Regions from separate parts of the Photorhabdus machadonis genome, predicted to be linked through region 1. Evidence: predicted binding sites of a transcription regulator. Region 1 holds the regulator's gene; each other region holds the start of a gene.
What was found. The regulator LexA, encoded in region 1, represses DNA repair genes until DNA is damaged. The targets are predictions, from matches to a motif close to TNCTGTATGTACATACAGNA.

Region 2: the regulator LexA is predicted to act here: its motif matches at 2,893-2,912, upstream of ACUN2T_RS11685 (metal-dependent hydrolase).
Region 3: the regulator LexA is predicted to act here: its motif matches at 5,264-5,283, upstream of ACUN2T_RS15475 (DinI-like family protein).

The regions. Positions count from the first base shown of each region.
Region 1 is NZ_CP199761.1:543,423-551,298, reverse strand. It holds gene ACUN2T_RS02665 (lactate oxidase) at 1-1,018, shown strand, start outside; gene ACUN2T_RS02660 (DUF1266 domain-containing protein) at 1,187-2,329, opposite strand; gene zur (zinc uptake transcriptional repressor Zur) at 2,549-3,058, shown strand; gene lexA (transcriptional repressor LexA) at 3,195-3,800, opposite strand; gene ACUN2T_RS02645 (diacylglycerol kinase) at 3,920-4,291, opposite strand; gene plsB (glycerol-3-phosphate 1-O-acyltransferase PlsB) at 4,421-6,877, shown strand; gene ubiA (4-hydroxybenzoate octaprenyltransferase) at 6,927-7,781, opposite strand; gene ubiC (chorismate lyase) at 7,818-7,876, opposite strand, start outside.
Region 2 is NZ_CP199761.1:2,450,420-2,458,295, reverse strand. It holds gene ACUN2T_RS11700 (hypothetical protein) at 211-603, shown strand; gene ACUN2T_RS11695 (hypothetical protein) at 720-1,013, shown strand; gene catA (type A chloramphenicol O-acetyltransferase) at 1,242-1,880, opposite strand; gene ACUN2T_RS11685 (metal-dependent hydrolase) at 2,930-3,478, shown strand; gene ACUN2T_RS11680 (L-cystine transporter) at 3,686-5,077, shown strand; gene htpX (protease HtpX) at 5,148-6,035, opposite strand; gene prc (carboxy terminal-processing peptidase) at 6,381-7,876, opposite strand, start outside.
Region 3 is NZ_CP199761.1:3,273,189-3,281,064, reverse strand. It holds gene ACUN2T_RS15510 (MurR/RpiR family transcriptional regulator) at 1-441, shown strand, start outside; gene ACUN2T_RS15505 (hypothetical protein) at 665-1,057, shown strand; partial or broken gene ACUN2T_RS15500 (tRNA-binding protein) at 1,198-1,486, shown strand; gene ACUN2T_RS15495 (helix-turn-helix domain-containing protein) at 1,490-1,735, shown strand; gene ACUN2T_RS15490 (peptide MFS transporter) at 1,901-3,439, opposite strand; gene ACUN2T_RS15485 (Kdo(2)-lipid IV(A) acyltransferase) at 4,030-4,971, opposite strand; gene ACUN2T_RS15480 (hypothetical protein) at 4,987-5,163, opposite strand; gene ACUN2T_RS15475 (DinI-like family protein) at 5,305-5,541, shown strand; gene ACUN2T_RS15470 (hypothetical protein) at 5,633-5,770, shown strand; gene trhO (oxygen-dependent tRNA uridine(34) hydroxylase TrhO) at 5,802-6,860, shown strand; gene ACUN2T_RS15460 (LuxR C-terminal-related transcriptional regulator) at 6,924-7,526, opposite strand; gene bssS (biofilm formation regulator BssS) at 7,730-7,876, opposite strand, start outside.

The sequences.
Region 1 (7,876 bases):
AGAAGCACGTAAACTGATTCCTGCCCCTCAATTTGGCTATATTAGCGGTGGTTCAGGTGATGAATGGACGCTACGTGAAAATACCAGAGCCTTTGACGATTACCAAATTATTCCCCGCTATCTCGCGGGGATAAAAGAACCTGACACAACAACCGAATTACTCGGCAGTAAAGTGGATATACCTATTTTCGTTCCACCGATGGCAGCACACGGACTGGCTCATATCTCTGCTGAATTGGGAACAGCGCGAGGCGCTGCCGCTGCCGGTGCCTTGTTTACTGCACAAACTCTGTCTAATTCATCTTTCGAAGAGATAGCAAAAGTGAGTAACGGCCCCAAATGGTTCCAAATCTATTTTACCAAAGATATGGGTATGAACCGTGAACTAATACGCCGGGCTAAAGCTATGGGTGCGACCGCTATCGTATTTACGGTTGATTTAGAGTGGAGTGGTAATAGGGAAACCGATAGACGCAATAAATTTACCTACCCACGTTCACTTCCATTTCCTAATATTCCTGGCGCTACCGCCGGTGCACCATTATCAGAGATTACAGCGCTATTTAAGCGGGATCTTGATTTTAAGGATCTGGAATTTCTCGCCAAAGAATCAGGTCTTCCTATCATCGTAAAAGGTATTCAATCCGCCGAAAATGCTAAAGAATGTGTTAACCACGGAGCGGCAGCTATTCAAGTTTCTAACCACGGTGGCCGGCAATTAGATACTGTCCCGGCAGCAATCAAGTCATTACCAGGCATTGTTGAAGCCATTGGGCATCATATTCCGATCTATTTAGATGGTGGTATCCGTCGCGGTATTCATGTGTTTAAAGCTCTTGCATTAGGTGCCAAAGCTGTCGCTATCGGCAGACCCATTTTATATGGACTGGCATTAGGCGGGGCACCAGGCGTAACTTCCGTTTTAAACCTGCTTAAAGATGAGCTGAAACTTAGCATGAAGCTGGCGGGATGCGCAGCTATTAAAGATATTGAGAGAAAGTTTATCAGTTTAATTTAACTCATTAACTGATGACGTAAATATCAGCCCCGTTTCATTTGAAATAGGTGATTTAAGGAAACGGGGTTAATTCTATTAACCACGGTGGTTTTTATAATTTAACCGGTAAAATAGAATTCTCACTTTTCCCCTGAAGTATTCTTCAAGGGGAAATATTTCATATAAATATTAATGAAGTATACGAGACGCTGATGGCTCGGCAATATCAATTTCATCACGTTGTTGTTCTTCCATTCTGCTGCGTAAAACATCGTCTATTAATGCAGAAAAACCTGTCATCATTTGCCGTTCCATCATAACACCTTTTGGCTCAGGCCACGGCAGGCTGGCAATTGGCCAGTCACAATATAATTTATAATAATTAAACTGATCCAGCCGCTCTTTCGTCTTATCAAAATCATTACTCCAATAGGCATTACCCAACCGGAAGTTGGTATGAAACTCATCAAAGCTGCCAAAGATTTCATAAATATAATTAGCAGTTTTCAGCATATTTTTCCATGCCATTTCTTCACTGATATAACCAGCACAAAAACAATTACGGCTTAAAACAATTGCAAGCCACAAATCAAATCCCCACACCAATGCAGGTGGACGCCCATTTACAATTTGAGAACATTTACGAATAGAGTCAGGTGTTACTTCAACTAATTTGGCAAGAACTTTAAACATTTTGCCATCACTAAGAGCAGCATCAACAGCAAAATATTTTGAATGCGCCCCACTCCACAAACCAGTTAACATTTTCATATAACCTTCTTCATCAATAATTCCCCAGTCACTGTATAGTTGAGATTGATGTTCCTGAGTAGGTGATAATGGGAGCAGGCAGTAACGATAGTTATCATGAGCAACCCGTGACTGCAAAGGGTAATGCTCCAGAGTTTCACTCCAAAAGCCCAGCCAATAGTCACTCACAATATTTAACCGCAATACCTGACGCTTTTCTTCCGGTAAAAAAGATAAACCTGCTTGTTGGTAATAATGCCGTTGTTCCCATTCAGGACGTTTAGCAATACGATAAATAATAACTGAGAGTAACATTATTACAAATAATGCTACACTGACTACTTGTGCCAAAAGTGAATAGTCTGTATCAGGGACAGATACATTACCTATTATAAATAATACAATTGCCACAGATAATATAATCCCCATACAGACTGCAATTACAAATAAAATATTAATCACCGCATATAATGAACTCAGAAAAGGTAAATTTCTTTTTTCACAGATAATATTCTTTATTACCTGATAGCCTTTAGCAGGGAACTGCCTATAATGAGGCTGATTTTGTAAAAGTTCTTTCATCACAAATGATTCCTTTTCACAAATTACCTACCATATATGATAATTCTTATCTGTATTATCACAAACATCAGGAAAACATTATTTTTGCTGCTAAGTATCAATTTAACCAAATTAACTCCATCAGGGGACAAGCACAATGAACTTTTCTGGAGAATATTTTCTATCGCAGAAACATGATAACATCCCAATATTGTTATCATGCTGGCTGTAAGGGGCGCAATGAAACTGATTAACCAAAAAAAGTTACTGGAACAAGCCGAAGCTATTTGCCTGACACGGGGAGTTCGCTTTACGCCACAGCGGCTTGAAGTTTTGCGTCTGATTTCAGAACAACCCGGCGCAATCAGTGCTTATGATTTACTGGATTTATTGCGGGAAGCAGAACCACAGGCTAAACCACCAACAATATACCGGGCACTGGAATTTCTGCTAGAACAGGGATTTATTCATAAAATAGAGTCTACCAACAGTTATGTGCTGTGCCACCATATTGAACAACCAAGCCACACCTCAGCAATGTTTATTTGCGACCGCTGCGGTTCTGTTACAGAACGAGATGGTGGAACCGTTGAATCCGCTATTCAACAGTTAGCAAAAACCGCCGGATTCAGCTTACGCCATACCGTCATTGAAGCGCATGGTTTATGTTCTTCTTGTGCAGAGATTGAATCCTGTACTGAACGGGATGAATGCCAGCACGACCACAGTATTGAGGTAAAAAAGAAGTAGAGAACCTGTAAATAGCAACAGGCAACCGCAGAATCACGTTCAAGATAATCATACTGATAAACCCAATAACATGATTCTGCCAGAATATTGCAACTCTTTGACAATCACCAAAAAACAACGATTCGATATTTTACTATCAAAACTTATCACTGTTACGAATCACCCCAACGGCTAATCCTTCAATTGTCAGGCTTCGTTCACGCAAATCCACCACAATTGGCTTAAACTCAGGGTTTTCTGCCGACAATTCAACTTTATTTCCAGTCTGTTTAAAACGTTTTACAGTCACTTCATCTTCAATACGAGCAACAATAACCTGCCCATTACGGACATCCTGTGTTTTATGCACAGCCAACAGATCACCATCCATAATCCCAATATCTTTCATGGACATACCGCTGACTCTCAACAGGAAATCCGCACTGGGCTTAAACAGTGCGGGATCTATCCGATAATGACTTTCAATGTGCTCCTGCGCCAACAGTGGTTCACCTGCGGCTACACGGCCAATCAACGGCAAACCAGAGTCTTCTAGCAGCAAACGGATACCCCTGGATGCCCCGGCAACAATCTCTATCACCCCTTTGCGAGCCAATGCTTTTAAATGCTCTTCAGCCGCATTAGGCGAACGAAAACCAAGACGTGCTGCAATTTCAGCACGCGTTGGCGGCATACCCGTTTGCGAAATGTGGTCACGCACCAGGTCATAAACCTGCTGCTGCCTTACGGTAAGTGCTTTCATTCCGCCCCCTGTGTGTTTATACAGTCAAACTGTGAGTATATACAGGTAAATAACGATTGGGAACCTGCCAGGGTAGAAAATCAGCCCATTATAGTATAATGACGCATTATTAAACTAAATCAGGTCACAAAATAGCGCCAGAGAACGGTACTCCAGACAATTAACGACAGCAGCATCGTCAGAAAGACCGCCGCCGATCCCATATCTTTCGCCCGGCCGGACAACTCATGGAATTCACTGCCAATACGATCAACAACAGCTTCAATAGCACTGTTCAGAATCTCTACAATCACCACCAACATTACTGAACCAATCAGTAAAATGCGTTCAATTGCGCTGATATTCAGATAAAATGCAACAATCACCGCTAATATCGCCACAATTATTTCCTGCCGGAAAGCCGCTTCATTTTGCCACGCAGCCCTGAGACCTTTCATCGAATATCCGGTTGCTTTGATGATACGGGTCAGTCCCTTGGATTGATTTGCCATAAATTATTCATACCAAATGTAAGGTTATTTGCCACTTTTAACTTTTATATCGTCTTAACATAACAGATCTCAACACCTGTTTCTGGTATGCTTGCGACGTATTGCTAACAAGAGGCTTCAAGTTTATTTATGTCAGGTTGGCGTAAAATATATTATAAATTATTGAATTTACCACTAAAAATACTGGTAAAGAGCAAACTTATTCCTACAGATCCCATTACCGAATTACGGCTCGATACGACACGCCCTATTCTGTACGTATTGCCGTATCACTCCAAAGCAGACTTACTGACATTACGTCAGCAATGTCTTGAGCAGGATCTGCCAGACCCTTTAAACTCACTGGAGATAGGTGATACTGAGCTTCCGGGCTATGTATTTATCGATAATGGCCCACGCGTATTCCGCTATTGCGCACCAAAGCAGGAATCCGTAAAAATTTTCCATGCGTATCTGGATCTGCACCGTAATAATCCAAACTTGGATATTCAAATGCTGCCAGTTTCTGTCATGTTTGGTCGCTCACCCGGACGTGAAGGACACAGCACCCCACATCTACGGCTACTTAATGGTATCCAGAAATTCTTCGCCATTCTCTGGCTGGGCCGGGACAGTTTTGTGCGTTTTTCAAACACAGTATCTCTGCGTTATATGGCAACGGAGCATGGCACAGACAAGACAATTGCTCACAAGCTGGCTCGCGTGGCACGAATGCACTATTCACGCCAACGCCTGGCGGCAGTGGGTCCGCGTCTGCCTGTTCGTCAGGAGCTGTTTAACAAGCTACTGGCTTCAAAAGCAATAGAAAAGGCCGTTATTGATGAGGCCCGCAGCAAGAAAATCGCCCATGAGAAAGCGCAGCAGAATGCCGTTAACATGATGGAAGAGATTGCAGCGAATTTCTCTTATGAAACAGTACGGCTGTCAGATCGTGTACTTGGTTGGACCTGGAACCGTCTGTATCAGGGGATCAATGTCCACAATGCTGAACGCATTCGTCGTCTGGCACAGGATGGTCACGAACTGGTTTATGCGCCCTGCCACCGTAGTCATATGGATTATCTGCTGCTCTCCTATGTGATTTATCATCAGGGTTTGGTACCGCCCCATATCGCCGCAGGCATCAACCTGAATTTCTGGCCAGCAGGGCCGATATTCCGCCGCCTTGGTGCATTTTTTATCCGCCGCACTTTTAAAGGTAATAAACTCTATGCCACGATATTCCGTGAATATCTGGGTGAGTTATTTGCACGCGGCTATTCTGTTGAATACTTTATGGAAGGTGGTCGTTCCCGGACAGGTCGTTTGCTCGATCCCAAAACGGGTACACTGACCATGACGTTACAAGCAATGTTGAGAGGTGAATCACGCCCAATCACTATCGTGCCAATTTATATCGGTTACGAACATGTGATGGAAGTTGCCACCTATGCCAAAGAGCTGCGGGGAGCAACCAAAGAGAAAGAGAGCTTTTTCCAGATGATACGCGGTTTGCGTAAGCTTCGTAATCTGGGGCAAGGCTATGTAAACTTTGGTGAACCTATCCCGTTGATCCAATATCTTAATCACCATGTTCCTGACTGGCGTGATTCTATTGATCCAATAGAGTTTCACCGTCCTGAATGGGTTAACCCAACAGTCAGTAAGCTGGCCGGGAAAATTATGGTGAACATCAACAATGCCGCAGCTGCTAACGCAATCAACCTGTGTTCAACCGCCCTACTGTCATCACGTCAGCGAGCGCTTACTCGCGAGCAACTGCTTGAGCAACTGGATTGTTATATACAACTCATGCACAACGCGCCTTATACAACCGATGTTACTGTGCCAAAGAAAACCGCAGAAGAGTTGTTAGAGCACGCTCTGCAAATGGATAAGTTCGAGGTAGACAAAGACAGTATGGGCGACATCATTATCCTGCCGCGTGAGCGTGCGGTTCTGATGACCTACTACCGCAACAATATCCAGCATTTATTGGTACTGCCATCATTGATTGCCTGCATCGTTATTGATCATCGCCGTATCAGCCGTGAAGCGTTACTCAGCCAGGTAGAAATCATTTATCCTCTGCTCAAAGCAGAACTGTTTATACGTTACAACAAAGCAGATCTGCGAGAAGTGGTTAATATCCTGGTTAATGAGCTTACTCGCCAGAGCCTTATCTGTAACAAAGAACAAGGTATGCTGGTATTGAATCCAGCACGTATTCGCCCATTGCAATTGCTGGCAGCCGGTGTCCGCGAAACCCTGCAACGTTATGCCATCACCCTCTCTTTACTGAATGCCAACCCGGAAATCAGCCGGGGTGCGCTGGAAAAAGAGAGCCGTATGTTGGCACAACGTCTGTCGGTATTACATGGCATTAACGCACCTGAATTCTTCGATAAGGCGGTATTCACCACATCGGTAAATACACTGCGTGAAGAAGGATATATCAGTGATCGTGGTGATGTGATTACAGCAAATACTCAGGAGCTGTATCAGGTATTGAGTGAACTGATGTCACCTGAAATCCGTCTGACTATCGAGAGTGTCAGTTTGCCAGCTGAACACAACGATGCAGAAGAGACAACTCAAGAAGCATAATTTTTAACATCCGGGTGATAATGGGTTTTCCCCATTATCACCCCATATATCAAACGTAACTGAAGAAGATACCCAAAAATAATACCACACCAACATAGTTATTATTGAGGAATGCTTGGAAGCAAAGCTCTCTTTCCCGACCTGCAATCAGTTTCTGCTGATAAATAAATAAGGCACCGGCAAGCAACAATGACCAATAATAGATGCCACCCAGATTCATCATATAACCCACCAGCAGTAAAACCAGCAACATAGCAAGTTGCAGTAACCCAATAATCAGCTTATCGAAACGACCAAACAGAATAGCAGTAGACTTAACACCAATTTTCAGATCATCGTTACGATCGACCATGGCATACTGTGTATCATAAATAACCGACCACAAGATATTAACCAGAAACAATAGCCAGCATTCTAGTGGTAAGGACTCACTAACCGCAGCGAATCCCATTGGGATAGACCAGCCATAAGCCGCGCCCAATACAAACTGAGGAAGATGACTGAACCGTTTAACAAAGGGATAAAACCAAGCCAAAGCTAACCCAGCGACTGACAACCAGATAGCCATCTTATTCAGCGCCAGAACCAACCCGAAAGAAATCAGCGCCAGTACAACAAACAGGATCTTACTCTCTTTCTCACTGATAGCACCACTGGGCAGGGGACGTGCTTTTGTGCGTTCGACATAACCATCAAATTTTCTGTCAGCAAAATCATTAATCACACACCCTGCTGCACGCATCAGAAACACACCGGCAGTAAAGACCCACAATATGTGCATATCCGGAATACCTTTCCCGGCAATCCATAAAGCCCAAAATGTCGGCCATAACAACAATAACGAACCTATGGGTCTGTCAATACGCACTAAACGGCAATAGGCCTGCCATTTACTTTGCGCCATACTTCCCGCCACTTCTGTTTCCCCCTTGTTTAAATTTTATTTTTTGTATACAGGTGATTCAGGCAAGAAGACTTCCGTTAATAATAATGGCTTGC
Region 2 (7,876 bases), 1.9 Mb from region 1:
CCATTAAATTTAACTTTATATTTAATTAACTAAGCATTTCTTACCCTGTTCCCCACAAGAAAAAGATTTCATCTACCGATGATTACTACAATCGGCTTTCGCTAACTGTCTGACCAGTGAGAGATACTTATGTCTTTTCATTTACCAAATGAAACGGCATTTGACAAAATAAATCAACATTTAAAATAAATAATAAAAACAATAAATTAAATGAAAATTTATCACCAAAACACACCTGAAAATCATGAAGTTTTTGGCACACAAAACAATCAGCACAATGAAAATGCCTTCCCTAAAACCAGAATGGTTTGTCACATGGAACTGACCAGTCACCAACTCATCAATGGTGTTTTTGTCGGATATAAAACTAACAAAATGACATTAACTGAAGAGCTAATGGAAAAGACACCTGATAATTCATTGACGTTATTTGACAAAGACTACTATTCACTTGAATTACTCAATCGCTGGCATAAAGCCGGTAAACAACGACATTGGCTCTTGCCATACGTAAAGACCTGGATTATGAAATTCTTCATCGCTTTAATCGAAATGGGCGTAATTGACTTGTTCACCTTACACCAACACCAGCCTGAACAGTAGCAAACGGGACTTGCTTCTTTATTTGAGTCAATTTACTCGATAGCTTTTTTAATCCCGCCATTGGATTTCCTTTATTTAAATCTCCTATAATGAATTTGTCAAAAACAGGAGTTCACATGAAAAAATTAGCAGTTCTATTAGTCGCGTTACTTCCATTTAGTGTTTACGCTAAACCCAATGTTTCTGAAATTTATGGGAACATCAAAGTCGTTAATTTTGGTGCGGACTATAAAGTTAAGATTGTTAACTCATCACCAGACCTGAAAGTCAAAGTTGTGAATGGTTCCGCTAATTCTCCGGGTAAATGGAGAATGGTTGATTCATCACCTGATTACAAAATTCAGTTCGTAAACTCATTCCCGGACTTTACTATTAAATATGTAGATTCATTTCCTGGTCCAGCCAAGTGATCACTATACTGATAACGCTAGATCACTTTTTAGCCGATATAAAACAAAACCACCGAAGGTAACCAACATGTAGTACTTATATTTATCCAATAACAAAAAGATCACCATTCGTATTGCCGAAGTATTATGGACACTAATAGCCATCTGTGTTAACTGATGGCTATTAGCGTATTTCTGATACAATTTTATATTAAGGCCATAAATAATTCAGGTTGAGGTTGGCTTTAACTAAATAAAATCGTTACATAGCTCTTGTAATTTATTAATAACACGCCCCACATGGAAACCGTCGCAAGTAGCATGATGTACCTGAATTGTTAAAGGCAACTGAGTTTGATTTCCCTTTTTGTAATATTTTCCCATTGTAAATATAGGTGGAAAATAATCCGTAAAATTCGTAACGTTCAAGTTAAATCCATCAAAACTCACCCACGGCACTGACGATATATGAAAGTGGTTTTCAGGTAGTTCTGGTTTAGAAAAAAAGCAAAGATCATATTTATAGGTTTCATAATCAGCAGAATAGTTTTTCATAAACCCTGACAGATCAGAATTGAACTTAGTCCAAATCACTGAGAATGCTTCTGTTTCCTTGTGAAAGATTGTATATGCAGGATTTACACTATCCCATACAATTAATTCTTCATCTTTTATAGCCATTCTGAACTCAGAGTAAGAGTTCACAACTGTTGATATTAAATAAATCATGGTTGGGTAGAATTTATATTGTTTTCCTACCAACGAAAACAACAAATGAGTAATATCAATTTTTGTTGTTAGGCTAAATCCGCATTGCGCGACATTACAGTAATGTAAGAAATGCTCTTTCCTATCCCAGCGATCTATATCAATCTTTGAGTAACTCATGTTTCCCCCTTCTAATGTAAAATTTAATAAATTGATTAAATTAGAAGGGCTGCTTTTTCTGTTTGTATTGAGATCATAATCACTCCGGTATGAAATTGGATTAAAGACTCAGTTTCTGGTGAAGAAAAATTATATATTAGCTAAAAACAAATCACTACCAACACAGCATTATTTCTATAAATCAGATAATAAGAGAATAAACACCATAAAAACTTATACAAAATTCTATAAATGACACTTCATGAGTACCTTTTATAGAATTTTATAAAATGGTATTTTATTCTTTTAATAGCGTTTCTCGCTTGCTCTGACATTCAGCTTCTGCCATTTCCCCTATTGCATAAATAGCCCCCAGAACAAACCAGCCTTGATATACAACAAAAATGACAAATGCTGTATCGGAATGCTGTCAGAACGTACTTGTACTCTTTAACGAATGAATCCCTACCAAACAGATAAGTTAAAAACTTAATTACACCAAACAACCAACCCGAAAAATAACTGAGACTCACAAAACCTTCGATATCTTGCGTATTGCCAATAAATAAAAGGGACGCGGTAGTTGCGCCCAAAATGATTGAATAGATGTATTTCACCATCACGTCCCTATTTTTGGTTTCTCTGTTGAATATTTACTCGCCCACACTTTAGCGATATAACCGAAAATCTGACTTAGTGTCAGCTTCTGCTTACGATGTTCTAGTATTACAGCCGTAGATACCAAGAAGTTGCATTTTCCTTGATACTCACGACCCTGAGAAACCGTATGAATTAAACTTTTCTATGAATGTCCCTTCGGTTGAAAAAAGGAAGTACGGTTTGTAGTATTAGGACAGCCCCACCATTATTTGTTTAAATGGCAGTTTCTAATTGCTCACATAACCGCCATAGCGTTTATTCCTTATTCTGTCAAATGAAAATCTAATTAAATATTAACGTTATATATTAATAAATAAGATATTTTTGCTTTTCACCCCCTATCTTACCCGCATAAAACCCACTATACTTCGCCAACTGTATGGATAGACAGTTATCAGTCAGAGGAATTTATGACCGCAGAAGGGCATCTTTTATTTTCAGTTGCCAGTATTATTATGGCGCACAAACTTGAAATAACACCAGAAATAGCCAATGGTGACTGGTTGCATATGCTACCAGGCGTGCTGCTTACTGCATTGTTACCAGATATAGATCACCCAAATTCAACCCTAGGGAGATTATTCAGATTTATCTCAATTCCAATTGCCAAACTATGTGGTCACAGAGGATTCACTCACAGTTTACTTGCTCTTACATTAGGTATTGCTTTACTTTGGCTCAAAATACCAGAAGAGTGGCCTGTACCAACCGATTTCTTCCATGCCATGATTGTTGGCTATCTAAGTCATCTGGTAGCAGATATGCTAACTCCCGCTGGTGTACCACTGTTATGGCCAATAAAGATACGTTTCTGCCTGCCTGTACTTGGCAAACAAGGAAATAAGAAAGCAGAAAGATTTATTTCTGCCTTGCTGGTTGTCATTGCCATTTTTCTGCCAGAACATATTGAATACTCTATATTTATTTATATAGATTACATCAAAAAACTGTGCTGTTAATAACCTTTGAAAATATTTTCAGTGTTATAGTCGCATAAAAATCAATCTTAATTGCCATGATGATTATATCAAATTCTATTTAATTATAAGGACCGATAACCTTAGCTGATACCATATTCTCAATTACTTGCTGTAGGGTATAGGTTTATAACTTAACTCGATTAATACAGCTTAACTCCCTTAATAATTAAAATCTGGAGTTTGGGGATGAATTTACCACTAATTCTAAATGTGCTCGTTTTCGCAGCACTGCTTTTGCTATTGTCGAAAGCCAGCTCACACCAATGGAGTCTGTCGAAAAAGGTTCTTTTCGGCCTTGCCATTGGCGTTATTTTTGGTCTGGCGCTACAACTGACTTATGGAGCTGATAATACCACACTGAAAGAATCAATCTCATGGTTCAACATTGTAGGTAATGGCTACGTACAGCTTCTGCAAATGGTAATTATGCCGCTGGTATTTGCCTCTATTCTAAGCGCAGTTGCCAGATTGCATAAAGCATCTTCTCTGGGTAAAATCAGTTTTCTGACCATCGGCAGCCTACTGTTCACTACCATGATCGCAGCGCTGATCGGTATCATTATTACTAACCTATTCGGTCTGACTGCTGAAGGTCTGGTGCAAGGAACTCAAGAAACAGCACGCCTGTCGGCTATCGAAAACAACTACATAGGCAAAATCTCTGATTTGTCTGTGCCACAGTTAATTTTATCTTTTATTCCTAAAAACCCATTTGCTGATTTAGCCGGTGCCAATCCAACGTCTGTTATCAGTGTTGTTATTTTTGCAACCTTTCTGGGGATTGCCGCACTGCAAATATTAAAAGATGACCGCGAACGTGGTGAACGTGTATTAGCTGCTATCGATATTATGCAAACATGGGCAATGAAACTGGTCCGCCTGGTTATGCGCCTGACACCATACGGTGTTATGGCTCTGATGACCAAAGTTGTGGCCAACTCCAATATCCACGAAATTGCGAAACTGGGCAGCTTTGTTATCGCATCCTACATTGCACTAGCGCTGGTGCTTGTTGTTCACGGGTTTCTGCTCTCTCTCACCGGTGTCAATCCACTTAAATTTTTCAAAAAAATCTGGCCGGTATTGACCTTTGCATTCACTAGCCGTTCAAGTGCAGCCAGTATCCCACTAAATGTTGAAACCCAGACACGCCGTATCGGTGTACCGGAATCTATCGCCAGTTTCTCAGCATCTTTCGGCTCAACAATTGGTCAAAATGGCTGCGCCGGGATTTATCCTGCCATGCTGGCAGTCATGGTTGCGCCGACAGTAGGCATAAACCCATTTGATCCTGTATGGATTGCAACACTGGTTGGTATTGTGACTATCAGCTCCGCAGGCGTTGCTGGTGTAGGTGGCGGTGCCACATTTGCCGCACTGATTGTTTTACCCGCAATGGGATTACCTGTAACGCTAATTGCCCTATTGATTTCTGTTGAGCCTCTTATTGATATGGGCCGTACCGCGCTAAATGTGAGTGGCTCAATGACCGCCGGTACAATTACCAGCCAGTTAATGGGGCAAACTGATAAAAATATCTTCAATCAGGAAGAAGAAGTTGAATTAAATCAGCTATGATTTGAATTTCAAAAATCATAAAAAAGCCGAGGAATACACATTCTTCGGCTTTTTCATTTTATTCACAATATTATTTATTCAGGTACTGCCCACTACGCAGAGCTTCAATACGTTTGTCTAATGGTGGGTGAGACAGAAACAGCTCACTGAACGTCCTGGATTTACCATTAATACAGAATGCCATCATACTGCCTTCTTCCTGCGGTTCATAACTGGTTTTCAGACGCTGTAAAGCCGCAATCATCTTCTCACGGCCAACTAACCTAGCGGAACCTGCATCTGCATGGAATTCGCGGTAGCGGGAGAACCACATGGTGATAATACTTGCCAGAATACCGAATACAATTTCCAGCACCATTGAAACAACCATGTAAACGATCGGGTTACCAGAAGAGCTGCCCTCTTCTTCATTATTGTTACCAGACAGAAAACCTGATACAACCTGAGCCAGCAAACGGGAGATGAAGATAACGAAGGTATTGACTATTCCTTGCAGCAACGTCATCGTCACCATATCACCGTTAGCAATATGGCTAATCTCATGGGCAATAACAGCTTCCGCTTCTGCCCTGCTCATATTATCCAACAGGCCCGTACTAACAGCTACCAGAGAAGCATTACGACGAGCGCCAGTCGCAAAGGCATTAATGTCAGGCGCAGCATAAATCGCAACCTGTGGCATCGTAATATTGACCTGCTCCGCCTGACGGCGAACAGTTTCAACTAACCAATGTTCAACTTCATTTGCTGGCTGTTCTATAACCTGACCACCAACAGAACGTAAGGCCATCCATTTGGACATCAGTAGGGAAATAAACGACCCACCGAAGCCGAACAGACCAGCCATAATCATTAAACCTTGTACGCTACTTCCCTGAATTCCTGTCAGAGAAAGTATTATCCCGAACACCAACATAACAGCAAGGTTAGTGAGGAGGAACAAAGCAATTCGCATCATAAAAACCGGCTTCCTTTATTAATAATTAATGCACTTTCAGAGTTAATCTATAAATAAGGCTGTTCTTGCTATATTCAAGGTTTTGAACTCTTCAAGCGATAAAATCAACACAACTTTACAAAATCATAAAAAAACCGGTATCAGCCTAACACCAATTGGTTAAGCAAAATACTCCAATAGCCGGTAACACAGAGAAAATGTGAAACAGTTCATCATTCTCCTGAAAAGAGAGAACAGCTCAAAAAACAACGTTTATATGGATATTGAAAGCCCAATACACCGTTCACTCAAAACATCTCAAGTGAACGGCATTGAACATCGTTAACGGGCTGTTTGAAAATCACTCTACTTAGATTTGGCTAACATTTTCTCGACAGGTTGATGCGCTAAATCAAGTGCAATTTTCACTGATTCATCAAGATAGGGATCCGGCCCCTGATAATCTTTAGGTAAATCATCCAGTGAAGTTAACCGTTTTTTGCCCTCGCGTTTAAAGCGATCATTAATCCGGTTCAGTTTTAAAGCATCATCTTCTTTGTTCTCTTTCTCTCTTTGTGCATAATTAAGAGAAACAATGTTCTTATGCTCTTTTATTGCCTTATAGTGCGCAATGTCTTCATTTATATGCTTGAACTCTGGATCATCCGCGATGCGGGCACTATGAGCCACATTCAACTGCGGAACTAACCCCGCAATAACTTTAGATCCTGTATAACGGGCAGGAGGAACACTATCCCAAGGCAAAGCATTATCTTCAAAACTTTCCCCTGTTTCTGCTGGATCAATCCCCGTTGGCATCACAATATCAGGTGTAACACCTTTACGCTGGGTACTACCACCATTCACACGATAGAATTTCTGAATCGTATACTGGACAGAACCCAGTGATGGCCAATCAGGGCGCATCATTTGATCGTAAATACGACTCAAAGAACGATATTGCTGAACCGTACCTTTACCAAACGTTGGCTCACCAACAATCAACGCCCGTCCATAATCCTGCATTGCTGCGGCGAAAATCTCAGAAGCAGAAGCACTAAAACGGTCTACCAAGACAACCAAAGGCCCTTTATAGTACACCACTTCATCAGTATCGGAATCCTGGCGGACTTTCCCATTATTATCCCTGACTTGCACAACCGGCCCGCTTGGGAGAAACAGGCCAGACAGAGAAACCGCTTCTGTCAGTGCACCACCACCATTACTACGCAGATCAATAACAATAGCACTGACATGCTGTTTAGTCAGTTTTTGCAATTGAGTTTTAACATTATCAGTCAAGCCAACGTAAAAACCTGGGATATCAAGAACGCCTACTTTTTCCTTACCAATTGTCTTGACTGACATCTTCACTGCCCGATCTTCCAGACGGATCTGTTCACGAGTCAAAGTGATAGTACGTGGTTTTGCCCCTTTGGTATCAGAAATAACCTCAAGCCGTATTTTACTGCCTTTAGGGCCTTTAATCAGTGCAACCACATCATCCAGACGCCAGCCAATAATATCCACCATGGACCTCCCTGCCTGAGCGACACCAATAATCTTATCACCCACTTTTAATGCGTTGCTTTTGGCGGCAGGTCCACCGGCAACCATAGAATTTATGACGGTATAGTCATCATCTATCTGTAAAACAGCACCAATTCCTTCCAGAGAAAGACTCATCTCTGAGTTAAATTGTTCAGTATTGCGTGGTGAAAGATAATTGGTATGAGGATCGATCTCACGGGCAAACGCGGTCATAATCAATTGGAAAACATCTTCACTCTGACTTTGTGTCAGACGTTTTAACGCAAACTGATAGCGCTTGGTCAGCACTTGTTTAATTTCTTTATCGTCTT
Region 3 (7,876 bases), 2.6 Mb from region 1:
CCTGAAGATTTAAAAAACGCGGTAGATTTATTGGCTAAGGCCAAGAATATCTACATTATTGGGCTGCGTCGTTCTTTTAGTGTGGCTGTTTATCTTTCTTATGCATTGAGTCATCTGGAATGCCGTCCATTATTAGTGGATGGGTTGGGGGGGATGTTCAGGGAACAGATTAACTTAATTGGGCAAGAAGATGTTGTCGTTTCAATCAGTTTTACCCCTTATGCGGAAGAGACAGTGATGATCAGTGAGAGGGCAGCGAAAGCAGGGGCAAAACAGATAGTGATTACTGATAGTCAGATTAGCCCTCTTGCCAGTTTCAGTGATGTCTGTTTTGTGATTAAAGAAGCACAGGTGGATGCATTTCGTTCTCAGTCTGCAACGTTGTGTTTAGTGCAGTCTTTGGCAGTTTCTCTGGCTTATCGGCAAGGAAACACTATTTAATTTTAAAATGACGTTCTTGTATTCCTGATGAACATTTTAATCATTATTAACCCGTTGGTACCGGCGGGTTAATTTCTACCAGGTTAGTGGAAAAATCTCTGTTTAAACAAAATGTAAACCTGATATTAATAACTGGTTTTTTATACGTAAATGTTGTTGATTCCTATTGACAATAATTATTTAATAGTTGTTTGGAGTTATGGTTTTAAAGAGGGATCACACGATGATTAAAGGATCGCGTTACATTTTTGTCATTTTATCTGCAATTTCTTTCCAGTCATTTGCTGTAAATTTCCATTACAAAAGTGATATTCCGGCAGACAATAAGCCATCGGCAGAATATATGAAGCAGAGAGAAAATCTTGCATCCAACTATTTGAATGTGGATAAACTCACTGCGGATAATGAACTTGTGAAAAAATGGGAACAGAAAAGACAGGTTGAAGAAACAAAAAGATATGCCGAACACTGGCAGGATAATGAACGATTTAATTATGGGATCAATGGAGGATTGAATCATGGATTCAATGATTCAATCCAGCGGGATATTGAGCGAGCTAATCGAATTGAACAGAACGGAGGAATGACTAGAAGTAACTTTTTTGATAGGAAATGATCACTATTCAACGCTATTTGCATAGTAAATTAAATGAGTTACCAGAAAAAGCAGCTTGTCGATAATTGTTGACAGTCTTTCGAAAGAATTTCCTCTACTGCCATGTGAATATAATGATTTCATACTGAGCGGAGAAAGACATGGAACAGATCGAATGGGCTGATTTTGAAAAAATTGACATGCGGGTTGGCACAATTATTTCGGCAGGATTGAATGCCCAAAGCCAGCAAACCTGTCTATAAATTACAAATTGATCTCGGTGAACTGGGCGTTAGAAACTTAAGCGCTCAGATAACCGCGCATTACACACCTGAGCAATTAATCGGCCGTCAGGTTCTTTGTGTGTGCAACTTTCCACCAAAGCGGATCGCGGGTGTCAAATCAGAGGTATTATTAACCGGCAGTGTCGATGAAAATGGTGCGGTGGTGGATATGGCCGATATTTGCGCGGTATCTCCCAGCACTTTGCACTGCAAACTTTTTATTGCAACTGGCATGAGCTCAATGGCTTATTTGAAAACATACCGGATGAAACTTGCTTATAATTTATTGGTTAACAGTTATAAGCCTTTGACTGATATTGCTTTTCTTTCCAGCTATGCTTCCCAGTCAGCTTTTACCTTTGCATTTAGTCAGCATTATGGCTGCACACCAGCCAGGCTGCGTAAGACAAAATGATATTTTCAGAATTTTATGACTTGATGCACAACGATATTGTGCCTAACCACTGAATGTAAAACAGATAGTTAAGCCATCAATCATAACGGCAGTGCACTGATGGATTTGTTGTTAGGAGCATAAAGCCATCTGAATCATAAGATAGCTTTATGCTGGCTATAGATATTATTGAGTTTTCATTTCTGATTTATCGGCATTATTAAGCAGGCGGCGAATGGGCACAATTAACACCATCAGCACGGCTGCACAAATCACCAGGGCCAGAGAGACACGGGAGAACAGATCAGGCAGGCTGTCCAGTTGATCCGCACGAACATGCCCACCAATCAGACCAGCAGCCAGATTACCCAGTGCATTTGCACAGAACCACAAGCCCATTATCTGACTACGCATTCGTGATGGTGCCAGCAGCGTCACAGTGGCAAGGCCAATCGGGCTAAGGCACAGTTCACCGAGTGTCAGAAACAGAGAACTGGATACCAGCCAGAAAGGAGAAACGGTTTCACCTGTTGCCAGTACATTTTGTGCAGCCAGAATCATCACACCAAAACCACCGGCAGCGAACAGAATACCAATAATGAATTTACTGATACTGCTCGGGTTGATATTGTTTTTTGCCAATCTGGGCCAGAACCAACTGAATACGGGGGCCAGCAGGATAATAAACAGCGCATTAATTGATTGGAACCATACTGTCGGTATCTCAAACCCCATCACCATACGGTCAGTATAATCATTGGCAAACAGGTTTAATGAAGTTGGTGTTTGCTCGTATGCAGACCAGAAGAATGCAGCAGATATTAGCAGAATCAAACAGACTAGCAGACGTGAACGGTCACTACTGCTTAAGCCGGCAAACAGGAACAGATAGGCAAAGTAAAGTGTTACACAGAATGAGATCACATAAACCATTGCGCGGGCTACGGCTACTGGATTGAATGGAATGACACCAAGGATTAGCAGAGCAATAATGGCAATGATAGCGATGACCGTAGTAAAAACCCATTTTCCAACGTTTTTACGCTTCACTGTAGGGCGGTCCCAGCTTGAATCCAAACCACCCTCTTTATCATATTGGCGCATCAAAGGGATCGTGTAGAAGCGGAATATCAATAGGGCAACCAGCATTCCCAACCCTCCGATACCAAAACCCCAGTGCCAGCCATAGTCACGAACCAGCAAGCCAGTCGTCAGAGGAGCAATAAAGGAACCGATGTTAATCCCCATGTAAAATAGGGAAAAACCACCATCACGACGTGGATCCTCTTTTTTATACAGAGTTCCGACCATGACGGTGACACAGGTTTTAAACAGTCCTGTACCTAATACGATCAATAACAAACCAATAAAGAACAAATAATGACTTAAAAACGCGGAGAGGGCGATAGACAGATGCCCTAATGCAATAATGATCGAACCATACCAGACAGCTTGACGTTGGCCCAACCAGTTATCCGCCAGCCAGCCGCCGGGCAGGGCTGTCAAATAGACACACCCGGCAAAAATACCGACGATAGCAGAGGCCTGTTCACGGGGAATACCCATGCCACCATCATAGATGGATGCGGCCATAAATAAGATCAGTAGTGGGCGAATGCCGTAGTAAGAGAAACGTTCCCACATTTCTGTGAAAAACAGGGAACTTAATGGATAAGGATGTCCGAAGAAGGTTCGGTTTTTTGTGTTGTTAATGGAGGATTGCATCTAAGTTTTCCTATAATACTGCACGCCAGGAGTGTCATGTGTGCAACAAATCAAGCCTTTAAAAAGCTCTCTCAGCTTTGGTTTAGAGCAAACAACAAAGCCACGTTTTTTTATTAAATGACGTCCTGTCTTATTAATATGTTTTTAACATACTTTTCGGCTAATTTTATTAATAAACAGGATATCTCTTACTTTACATTCCATTTTTCATAGCAAAGTTCGACAGAAATCTCATTTTTCACCACGGGTTGATTGAAGTGATGATGAGGCCTATTGACTTATTTATATTTTTCATGTTTTTGTAAATGAAAAGATTTTAGAGTAATAAATTAAGTAATAGGGATAATACATACATAATCTTTTCAGAGGCCAGATATTGAGAGTGATAATGAAAGGTAAAAAAGTACAGTCATTTGATTATTAGCTATGTGTTTATTTAGCTACTTTAGTTTATATTTTTTATATAAACATAGCTAATAAATCAGATTAAAAGGTACAACATCAATATTGGAATAAAATAATGGATTATTAGGCTGTATGTGAAACTCATTATGGCTGTTTCTGCATCTACGAAACAGCCATAATGATATTTAATGGACTTTGTCAGCCTGCCCGTACAGAGAAGGCTGACCGTTAGGCCGGGTTTTAAAGCGACGATGTAGCCACATATATTGATCAGGAGCCTGTAAGATCTCCTGTTCCACGACTTTGTTCATAAAAGCTGCTGCTTTCACTTCATCATCTTTAGGGAACCCATCTACCGCAGGTTGAATAATTAACTCATAACCTTTTCCGTCAGGCAGACGGCGGGGGGTAAATGGGATCATTGCCGGATCAGCGAGACGCGCAAGTATAGAGGTACCTGTGGTTGTTGCGGCATGTTCTACCGCAAATAGTGGCGCGAATACGCTATTTCGTGGGCCGTAATCATGATCGGGCGCGTACCAGACGATTTCACCATTTTTCAGGCAGCGGATCATGCCTTTGACATCTTTCCTATCCAGCATATATTTGTTGGAGCGCAGTCGTCCCCATGTTTGTAACCAATCCATAACCGGATTATCATTTGGGCGATAAACACCAATTCCCGGATTGAGTAAACCGAGAATTCGGGCACCCAGTTCCAGTGTCAGGAAATGAATACCGATAACAATAATTCCTTGTTCGCGAGCCTGGATTTTCTGGATATTTTCCCGCCCGATAACGTTAAACCAGCGTTCTACCCGCCAGTCCGGCCAAAACCAGGCTATACCTGTTTCAAATATCCCCATTCCGACGGATTCGAAGTTTTTTATTAGCAGCTCACTGCGTTTCTCTTGAGACATATCCGGAAAACATAGCTCAAGATTTCTTTCGGCAATTCTGGTGCGTTTTTTCAGAAAGCGCATGGAGAATCTGCCCAGACGGGTGCCTATCCAATAAATCATGGGGTAGGGGAGCAGGACCAGCAAATAAAGCAGACTGATACCAAACCAGGTAAGCCAATGACGGGGATGAAGCAATGAGCGTTGAAAAGAAGGTGAGTGTATCATGGATTCTCAGGTTATTTATGGTTCCAAATAAGATGGACAAAACAATTCGCCTATTGTGACACTTTTTGACGGGATATCGAAGTTTTCAGACATGAAATGTTTAGGATATCGATGGTGAGTCATGTTCTGGCCGGCTTTACTAAACTGCTTGCTGCTTTCTTTCGCCAGTATAGTAGCGTGCTCGTCTGCCATCCAGTTTTGCTATCCGTAAAGAATGATGCCTAATAACTTGTTGATAAATAATTATTAAAATAGTTTTCCAGAAGCTATTTACAATGCGTGTGGATAATATTACTGTTTGTATAAACAGTGTTGTTTGTGGAGGGAAAAACTATGCATGTAGAAGTGACAATCGATAAATCTAAGAAGTTGCCAAAAGGTGCTGTCCTTGCTCTTGCTGTAGAACTGGATAACCGTCTTAAACGCCGTTGGCCTGATATTAAAACCAATGTGAAGTTAGCGGGTAATGATGGGCTATCCGTCCGTGGTGGTACTCCCGATGACAGGAAAGTCGTTGAAGAAATTCTGCAAGAGACATGGGAAAGTGCTGATGATTGGTTCCAGCCCTGAATGAGGGTTAAGCCAAATGACAGTCAGTTAAACCTGCCGGTTGCCAGCAATCTGAGGTGCTTATCCTATAGTCTGTGATGTGAAGGATTTCATGATCAATCAATGGGAGGGGAAGACCTCCCATTTTATTATTGATTTCCTGTTACCGCGTTACAAATTACTACTCGTTGAAAATCATTTTCGTTATCATACCCGCTTGATGGCGGAGGCCATCACTTATTACATTTAATCTTATGACTTGAAATTCAGGAAAGTACACCATGCCAGTGTTACATAACCGCATTTCTAATAAAGAGTTGAAAGAACGTATGCTGGCGGAGAGCCAGCCTCGTACTACCATCTCTTTTTATAAATATTTTAATATATTAGATCCTCTGGCTTTCCGTAACAGCCTGTATCAACAGTTTACTGAGCTTTCAGTATTTGGTCGGGTTTATATTGCCAAAGAGGGGATCAACGCACAGATAAGTTTACCAACTCATCATCTGGAAGCATTCAAAGCGTTATTGTATGGCGTTGATCCTGCGTTGGATAATCTGAGGTTGAATATCGCACTTGATGATGATGGAAAATCTTTCTGGGTTTTGCGTATGAAAGTGCGTGACCGCGTCGTGGCTGACGGTATTGAAGATGAAACTTTTGATTCATCAAAAACCGGTGAATATCTTAAAGCAGAGCAGGTCAACCAGATGTTGGATGATCCTGAGGCGCTATTTGTCGATATGCGTAATCACTATGAATATGAAGTCGGGCATTTTGAAAATGCCATTGAAATTCCTTCTGATACCTTCCGCGAACAATTGCCAATGGCAGTGGAAATGTTGCAGGATAATAAGGATAAAACCATTGTGATGTATTGCACCGGTGGTATTCGGTGTGAAAAGGCCAGTGCTTATATGTTGCACAATGGTTTTAAAAACGTATATCACGTAGAAGGCGGTGTTATCGAATATGCCCGTAAAGCCAGGGCGCAGGGATTACCAGTGCGTTTTATGGGTAAAAACTTTGTATTTGATGAGCGGATGGGAGAACGTATTTCAGATGATGTCATTGCTCATTGCCATCAATGTGGAGCGTCTTGTGATAGCCATACTAATTGTAAGAATGATGGTTGCCACCTGTTGTTTATTCAGTGCCCGGAATGTGCCGCTAAATTTGAAGGTTGTTGCAGTGAAGCATGTGGGGAAGAAGTCAGGCTACCAGAAACGGAACAGCGTGTTCGTCGGGCTGGTCGAGAAAATGGAGCAAAAGTATTTAATAAATCCCGGCATCGTTTACAGGATGGATTGAATATTACCTCATTACAGTTGACTAAATAGTATTGTCAATGGCTGGCACAGAGATAGTTGTGCCAGTTTATTGATTTTAAGATAATAGCTTTTTCAGTAGAGATATTTAAATACATTGTAAATAAAACAGAGTTCAATTCTATTATGTACTTTTATTTTTTCAGTAATATGCCTTTTATGAGAATATACTGTACTGTCACTGATGTTTAGTTTTTGGGATATCCGGTAATTTGGAGTTTCTTGCATCCAGTAATCGATGACTTTATGCTCTTGTGGACTAAAAATGGAACAATGTTCATCAATTGATACTCGATGTTTCTGAATTTCTTGTAATGTTATTTTACTCAATTTATTAAGCAAATAGGGAAGGCTTTTTTTTGCCAAAATAAAAGCATTATTTTTCAGTGCAATATAATTTTCACAGTAAGGGTAGGCGCTATTAAGGTATATATAGATACGTGCGTTATCTATAAGAGTAATGAATTTCTGTAAATTAGAGCAATAACTCGAATGATGATAATAATGAGTTAAATTAGCTAAAACAATATCAGGAGAAAAACGAGCTACAATATCTATAGCTTCGTTAATTGAAGGTAAATCAACAATTTCAATATTTTCAACATTGTTGTTTTTCTTTAAAAACTCACTGATACCTGAACGGGTGTAATAGCACTCTTCAACGACTAAGATTTTCATTATTGTACGCCCCTGTTCCTGTTTGGCCGAACTCACAATAAACGCCTTATCTATCGAGAGTCAACTCGGCAATTGCGATAGTTAAGTCAGCTTAATCCGAAATTATTATCTAATGATATGGTATTGTAGACAAAATCGTTGGGGTGAATCAATGTGCCTCCAGGCCGGACACCCAGTTATTTGGGTGTCCGGGCTTGAGATTATTAATGCTTAGTATGGTTCAGATCGCTGTATTCTGAGGATTCGATCTTTTCAATTCCTGCCTGGAGGATGTATATCAACTGTTTTGCAATGTCAGTTGTCAACCATAAGGTTCGATCTACCATGACATGTTCTGGTGTTTGATCTTG